Regions from separate parts of the Solibacillus ferritrahens genome, predicted to be linked through region 1. Evidence: riboswitches for the same ligand, from Rfam matches in the RefSeq annotation. Region 1 holds a riboswitch; the other holds the start of a gene.
The links. Region 1 has a riboswitch for preQ1 ahead of queD (6-carboxytetrahydropterin synthase QueD). Riboswitches for the same ligand answer to the same signal wherever they lie in the genome.
Positions count from the first base shown of each region.

Region 2: linked by a shared signal. The riboswitch ahead of queF (preQ(1) synthase) and the one ahead of queD (6-carboxytetrahydropterin synthase QueD) in region 1 are both predicted to bind preQ1.

Region 1 covers NZ_JAXCLE010000008.1:99,572-103,793, forward strand. The annotation lists gene SNE38_RS09905 (hypothetical protein) at 49-633, shown strand; gene queE (7-carboxy-7-deazaguanine synthase QueE) at 765-1,493, opposite strand; gene queD (6-carboxytetrahydropterin synthase QueD) at 1,486-1,959, opposite strand; PreQ1 riboswitch class I at 2,085-2,131, opposite strand; gene SNE38_RS09920 (S8 family serine peptidase) at 2,700-4,222, shown strand, end outside.
Region 2 covers NZ_JAXCLE010000016.1:66,696-70,917, forward strand. The annotation lists gene SNE38_RS14930 (MFS transporter) at 1-602, opposite strand, end outside; purine riboswitch at 665-764, opposite strand; gene SNE38_RS14935 (trimeric intracellular cation channel family protein) at 895-1,509, opposite strand; gene SNE38_RS14940 (DUF2294 domain-containing protein) at 1,778-2,122, shown strand; PreQ1 riboswitch class I at 2,209-2,255, shown strand; gene queF (preQ(1) synthase) at 2,381-2,881, shown strand; gene queC (7-cyano-7-deazaguanine synthase QueC) at 2,994-3,662, shown strand; gene SNE38_RS14955 (VUT family protein) at 3,662-4,222, shown strand, end outside.

The DNA.
Region 1 (4,222 bases):
CATAAGGAGGGGTATCAACATAGTATTTATGGGGAGGGATAGTAAATTATGTTTGGAATATCTGACCTCATTTCACTGATTATTTCTGCGTTTATTATATTACCTGCTGTTGTATTTCTTCGGGAAATGGGCTATATAATTATAAGTTGGCTATTTGGTGTACGCGAGCCAAGAATAACAATCGGGTCTGGACCAAGAATTATTAAACTTGGGATGGTCGATATTCGTAAATACTATCATGTGTATAGCTGGTTTTCGTATGATGAGTTAAAATATGAAAATAAGTTTGCCTATATTTGTATGTATTCAGGGCCTATTTTAATCAATCTCTTCTTTGGTCTTACAATCAATTTTTTAATCGCCAATGGATGGGCTGAAGAATACAAAACATTTTGGGATCGGTTTGTTTTTTATGCTTTTTATTATGTACTATTCGATGCAGTCCCAATGATTACGTTCAACGGAAAGCCCAATAATGGAATGATTATTTATCAAATGATTCGGTATGGGAAACGTATTGATTCAGCTAAAGAGCCCTTCCTCCCAGCGACTTCAGATGTGGAGAAAGAATATCAAGAGTACATGAAGGAATCTGAGGAAATTAAAAAACAACATAAAGAAGAAAAACCATAACTAAACTAATAATAGATGTTATATAAACTAGGTCCATGCAGGCCGTTTGTTATAAATTTTAAATAATCTATAGGAAAAATAGCTTGGTGGGTGCAGCACCGCATTAACCAAGCTCTTTTTTTCTTTTAATTCTATACGCCTCTTTTATTTCCCCAGATTAGGGTATGCAGTTGCGGTAATACCTTCACATTTTTTAATTCTGTATCCATCATAACTTTATGGATTAACCTTTGATAATTTTCCAATAAACGCTTAACCAATTCAGAATTATCCTTTGAATTAATATCATCATTTCCAACCTGAAGATAAAAATTGATACTCGGAAATTGAAGATGTACTTGTTTTGCATAAGCATAATCCTCTTGATTAAAGACCACAATTTTGAGAGAAATATGCTGATTGTTGTTTCTCTCTCTAAGTTTCTCAAAAATATATGAGAGCATAGAAAAGTCGGTCGTCATGCCAGAACTTGGGGGCTTAGGTGAAATGGTTAATTCATCAATTTGATACAACCAGTCTTGCCACTTGCTTCCCTGGGTCTCCACGCCAATCTTTATATGATTCTCTTTTAAAACTCTAACAACCGATTCCAGATTACGAAGAAGGGCTGGATTTCCCCCTGAAATTGTGACGAATGAAAAGCTGTTGCCTCCAAGGCGTTTTAACTCTGACCAAATCTCTTCTGCTGTCATTTGTACGATAAGATGTTTGCCACTACCATCCCATGTAAATGATGAGTCACACCAGGAACAAGAATAATCACACCCAGCTGTGCGTACAAACATTGTCTTCTGACCTACTACCATTCCTTCCCCTTGAATCGTCGGACCAAAAATCTCTATAACAGGAACTTTATTCAAATTCCATCCACTCCCTTCTCGCTTCAGCATAGCTTGTAGGAGTTTCATATAACTTAATAAATTCTACTCGTGCCCCATTAAATGTTTGTTCATCAAGCAAGGCTTCATTCATTTTTTCAAAGATCCAGACAACAATATTTTCTGCCGTCGTGTTCATCGGTGGTAGAGTCTCGTTTAAATAGTGATGATCTAAATATACCTCTATTTTTTGTTTCCAAATCTCCTTGATGTCACCAAAATCAAGCACGAGACCACGTTCATCTGGATAACCACTTAACCCTAAGACTGCACGATATGTATGACCATGTAGGTTTTTACATTTGCCCTCATAGTTATGTAAATGATGAGCCGCATCAAAGGTAAATTCTTTACTGATGAGAACACGTTTTGAATGATACTTTAATTGATTTCTTTGAATATCTTCATCGACTTTTTGTAGTTTCTCAACAATTCTAAAGTTAGACATTTAATAAGATTCCTCCCTGAAAATTTTCCCGACAACTTTCAAGAGAGGCCTTGTCATTCATCCTATTAAAACATATGTATAAATAAAAAAAAGCCACGTCCTTTATGGACATGGCAAGTTGTCATGTATCCATAGTTTTTTATAGAGGGTATAAGCTATGAACCTCTCCCGTTCAATTCCGGGTATTCTTTTATAAGAATATAATATACAAAGTATTAGAAAATTTCAAATTTATTATTTCACTAAAAATACCCAATGTCATTTTTACTCCATACTTTCTAATAATTTATCGTACTTAAGGTATTAGCTTATCTTTCTGTTATTCCCTTCAAAAGAAACCTATGGGAAAACAAAGCAATTTTTTTGTTGATACTTATTGTAAAACCCAGATGAAAAGTTAATATATTAAAAAAGATAGCCGAGACTATATGGTAAAAGCTATACTTTTTCAATCTTAATATTACTATTTTAAAAAAATTTTAATAAAATCATATGACTTTAATACAATTACCCCTCACTTTACTCGGGTGAAGACATTCTAATTTTAATGCATAAAGTTCTACTTTTTTATTAAATTCCTAGGCAGATAGATTTAACATATTTTTGAAGAAATGATACTAATTATCAATATTTTAAAATATTTAAAATTTTCAATATTCGAATTGATTCCCTTGTGATAAATTGGGAATATCATACTAGACTGAAAAGTATGACAATTAAGAGTGAAGGGGAAATGAGATTTGAATAATTTTAAATTTACGAAGTTCTTTAGTAGTATTCTAGCTATCGTTATGGTGCTGTCTTTATTGATGCCATTCTCGAGTGCAAATGCTGAAGAACTGAAATCATTCAAGCAGAATAGTCAAAGTGAAAGTATGATTCAACTAAAGGCGGCTATTGCTGAACAGCTAAGCTTGTCTAAGGATGGTCCAACTCTTCACGAAAGCTTACAAAGTGTATCTGGCAATCAGGATATTGCAGTCATTGTTCATTTATCTGAAAAGCCTGTTGCACTAGAGCAAGGGATGAGCCAAGTTAAAGGCAAAAAATTCTCCAATGCTAGAGCAAATGAAGTTCGTTCAAATGTAAAAGCTCAGCAAGCAAAAGTAAAAAAAGAGTTAGCTATTAAAAAAGTACAGATGACTCAAGGGTATACGTTTGATACAGTTTTAAACGGTTTCGCAGCAACTATTAAAGCAAATGATCTTCCGAAACTGCTTTCAGTAGACGGAATCACACTAATTGAGCCTGATGCAACGGTTTATGCATCAGAAGATCAAAACATGAAATCATCGGAGCTTATTAAAGAAGAAACATTAGAGGCTTATATGAATACAAGTAATTCCTTCCTTGGCATCGAACAGCTATGGAACGAAGGTATTGAAGGACAAGGAGTTAAAGTAGCAGTACTAGATACAGGTATTGATGCAGATCACCCGGAATTTGCCGGAATTTATAAAGGTGGTAAAAACTTTATTCCCCACTCATCAACTTACAATAAGCCTCGTGCAGATGACGATGCATCGGAAACATTACCTTCAGAGCGCCCAGCTGGGACACCTGAATTTAATGCAAATGGTAGCTCGTTCTATACTTCTCACGGTACACATGTTGCTGGGACAATTGCAGCAATCGGAGCTAACGAATTTGGCATCAAAGGAATTGCTCCAAAAATAGACCTTTATGCTTATCGAGTTCTTGGAGCATATGGTAGTGGCGCTACATCAGGTATTGTTAAAGCTATCGAAACTGCCGTTTTAGAAGAAATGGATATTATCAATCTTTCACTTGGCGGCGGAGCTAACTCTGAAACGGATGCTGGTTCATTTGCAATTAACAACGCAATGATAGCGGGAACAATCGGAGTCATTGCAACAGGTAACTCTGGTCCAAATCGTGGAACAATGGGAACACCAGCAACTGCTCGTCTAGGGATTGCTGTTGGTAACACAACAAATCCAGAAACAATGTATAACGGAGAAGTTAATATTACAATTGGTGATTACAACTTAACAAAACAGCTTCCATTAATGGGAACAACTTTTGGTAAAGATTTAGCAACACAGCTTCAAGGTGAATTCGACCTAGTTGCGATTCCTGGAAACGGAGAAGTAAAAGATTTTGAAGGAATTGATGTAGCTGGTAAAGTAGCATTAATATCTCGTGGCAATATTGCATTCGTTGATAAAATTGCAAATGCAAAGGCCAATGGTGCAATTGCAACAATTATTCATAACTTTGCCGGTGGATCGAATGCACCGGA
Region 2 (4,222 bases), on a different contig from region 1:
ATTTTGGAGCTGGTAACTGCCTTTAATTGTTGTGAAAGTGGAACGGCCATTTCACCAGGAATGCGCTCTAAATAAATAGAAATCAGGATAAAAGAGCCTATCGATAATATGGCAATCCCTAGGAAAATAACACGCCAACCGAAATAATCGGAAATTAAAATTCCAAGTGGTACACCTAATACAAGCGACGAACTAATACCCATATAAATAAGACCTAGCGCCTTTGCTCGATGTGTCGGTGCAACAACTTTTGCAGCGATTATTAAAGAGAGCACAGTGATCAGTGATGTACTCATGGCACTTAAAACACGGGCAAACATCATAAAGGTGAAGTCCGTACTGAAATAAGTCATGATATTACTGATGAAAAATATAAACAACGAAATAAGGTATAACTTTTTCCGTTCGACCTTACTCGTTAAAACTAATAGCACTGGACCGGCAATCGCATAAATAAGGGCAAATACCGTAATTAGCTGCCCGGCCGAGCTTATTGAAATATTCAAATCCGTTGCAATAATTGGAAGAATACCGCCAACGATTAATTCAACCAAACCTACAGCAACAGTTGATAATGCGAGTATAATAACTTTGAAATTCATAATCTGCTATACATCCTTTCTGATGAAAAATTTAGAAAATAAAAAAATCCTGATTACAAAAAATGAGATTAATCATTTTCTGTAATCAGGATTTTAAGGTTCCTGGTAGAGACCCTCAAGCCGTATCCTTGAGGTTATACAGTACTATATTACTATATTGTTGTGTAATAAAACGAGCACTTGAATAGTTTACTAGCTTTCATTTGATTTATCAAGTTTTTTAATTTTGATTTAACAGGGAGGGAAATAAATAAGTTTGTAACGTTTATTTCACGCTCCGCTATAAGTAAAGCTATATTTTCCTATTTTCTTCATAATGACACGGCAGAGGAAGTCTCCAATTGTAGTGAATTGCTGACAAACGTATTGCAACTACAACCAGAACGATTAGTGTGAGTGCGAGAGGGGAGCTCAAGCCAAGCCAAATAGAGATGGCACATAAAATAGTTAATATCGCATGAATTTCTTCCTTCAATGCAAGCGGTTTTCTACCAGCAATCACATCCCGCATTACCCCGCCGCCTACTCCTGTAAATAGGGCGGCCAAAATCATCACATCTAAATCATTGGAATAAACTTCACTTGCTAGCATGGCACCTTGAAGGGCAAAAGAAGCAAGACCAATTGAATCGAAAAACATTCCCCATCTTCTCCAATGGTCAGTCCATTTTAGTGGAATTAACACGATGATGATTAATGTTATGAACACTGTTAAAATAGTGGATTGCTCCCACAGTTCAGTAGCAGGAATCCCTATAATTACATTTCGAATCAGCCCTCCTCCAAAAGCTGTAATAAAACCTAAAGCAAATACACCTATAAATGAAAATCTCGCTTCAAGAGCGACAAATGCTCCCGTTGCTGCATATGAAATAATCCCGATAAAATGAAGAACAACCCATGACATCCTTTTATAACCCCCTTTAAAATACAAAAAACTCCACCACAAGACGTCTTTTAAAAAGACCTTGTAGTGGAGTAATAAATTAGCAATACCTACTAACGAATCAATCCATTTTATAAAATGTAAATAGCACCCCAACAAATAATTATTGGAATTCCATTTATTTCTTTTATTATACTATTTTGTTTTAAAAGAACAAGTTGGAGAGAGAAGGGTTTATTTTTTTTAAAGTTATATTGTATAGTTTGAATAAACTAGGGGGTGTGTACAAATGGGGAAGAAGGAAACCATTTTTAATGAAATCGTACGAAAAGTACGTAAAGAGCTATATGGAAAAGGACCGGATAGAATTTATACGCATTTCGTGGAGAATATGGCTGTCACAACGATGTACGGCATTCTGACACCTACTGAAAAATTTATTATTCAATCAGAAGAAGGAAAAAAGGTTATCCACAATGCGAGAACCCAAATGATTCAGGAAATTTATAAGCAACAGGTTCCTGAAGGATTGGAGGAGCTCGTCGAATCAAAGCTGCTTCATTTATTTTCGGATATAAAGGTGGAAGAGGATATGGCTGTATCGGTATTTATATTTGAAAAGTCAATTGTGTAGGGGTATAGGTACCATATTTTCAATTATTTCTTTACAATGGACTTTATTTCTAATAGAATGAGAAAAGATTAAAATACCTGAGTTGTTCAGGAGAGGTTCATAGCTGATACCCTCTATAAAAAACTATGGATACATGCATATTATGCCATGTCCATATCGGATGTGGCTTTTTTTATTGCATCCGATAGTTTTTTATTGATGATGATACGCTTAACCCCTCCTTGGAATACTTTGGTATGAACGAAGGAGGGGTTTTTCATGTCTAGTAGACACGAAAAAGATGGTTTAGAGGATTTAACGTTATTAGGAAATCAAAATGTGAAATATGCTTTTGAATATGCACCAGAAGTGTTGGAGTCTGTTGATAATATGCATGTTGGCCGCGATTATTTTGTGAAATTCAATTGTCCAGAGTTTACGAGTCTTTGTCCGATTACACAGCAGCCGGACTTTGCGACGATGTATATTTCGTATATTCCGGATCAGAAAATCGTGGAGAGTAAGTCGTTAAAATTATATTTATTTAGTTTCCGTAATCATGGCGATTTCCATGAAGACTGCGTGAATATTATTATGAATGATTTAATCAAGCTGTTAGACCCGCGCTACATAGAAGTATGGGGTAAATTTACGCCGCGGGGAGGCATTTCAATTGATCCTTGGTGCAATTACGGTCGTCCTGGCACAAAATATGAGGAAATTGCCAACTACCGTTTAATGAACCATGATTTATATCCAGAAAAAATCGACAACCGTTAAAAATTAAATATACCTTGCAGGTGAAAGAGGTTATTAGCGACCCTCTATAAAAAACTAAGATTAAACAGCACATAATCTTAGTGCTGTTTTTTCGTTTAAAAGGAGCAAAAAGATGAAGGACGAAAAAGCACTCGTCGTATTTAGCGGCGGACAGGATAGTACAACATGTCTGTTTTGGGCATTAAAAAATTTTAAAGCAGTGGAAGTTGTTACATTTGATTACGGACAACGGCATGCATTGGAAATTGAATGCGCTAAAAAGATTGCCGAAGAACAGAATGTACGACACCATATTTTAAATATGGAGCTACTGAATCAGCTTGCACCAAATGCCTTAACACGTGATGATATACCAGTGGAAGAAGGGGAAAAGGGTGGATTGCCATCAACCTTTGTACCGGGACGAAATTTACTGTTTCTATCGTTTGCGGGTGTGTTGGCAAGCCAAATCGGCGCAAAGCATATTGTCACAGGTGTATGCGAAACGGATTTTAGCGGTTATCCGGACTGTCGCGATATATTTATAAAATCGTTGAATGTGACACTGAATTTATCAATGGATAGCCCCTTTGTAATTCATACACCGCTCATGTGGATTGATAAAGCTGAAACATGGGCATTAGCCGATGAGCTTGGCGCATTTGAGTATGTTAGAGAGAAAACACTGACTTGTTATAACGGCATTATTGCGGATGGATGCGGGGATTGCCCAGCATGTAAGCTGCGATTACAAGGGATGGAAACGTACTTATACTCGAAGGAAACAGGAGAGGTATTATGATAAGAATTTTATTTTATTTAGTATCTATTGTGACGGCAAACGTTGTAACAGCACGTTTTGCACCGCTTGAATTGGGCATGTTTATTATACCGATGGGTTCATTCTTAATTGGTGCGACATTTATATTCCGTGACTTAGTGCAAAATAAATACGGTCGTAAAAAAACATATGGCTTCATTTTACTGGCATTAGTTTTATCTGCAACTGTATCGTTCTCATTAGGCGATACGTTAATTATTGTAGCTGCATCTGCACTATCTTTTTTAGTGGCAGAAACGGCCGATACAGAAATTTACACACGTCTAAAATTACCGATGGCGTGGCGTGTGTTCTATAGTGGAATTGTCGGAGGTTTTTTGGATTCTATTGTGTTTGTTGTAGTGGGGCTAAGTCCTTTAGGAGCAGGCTTTGTACCTTGGGCAGCGGTACCAGCAGCAATTGTAGGTCAAGTAATTGTGAAAACAGTAATGCAAATGGTGGGTGCCATGATTTTAAGTCAAGGGCTCGCTTATAATGATCGACGTCTAGCGAAAGCGGCTTTATCAACAGTAAGCAAAGGT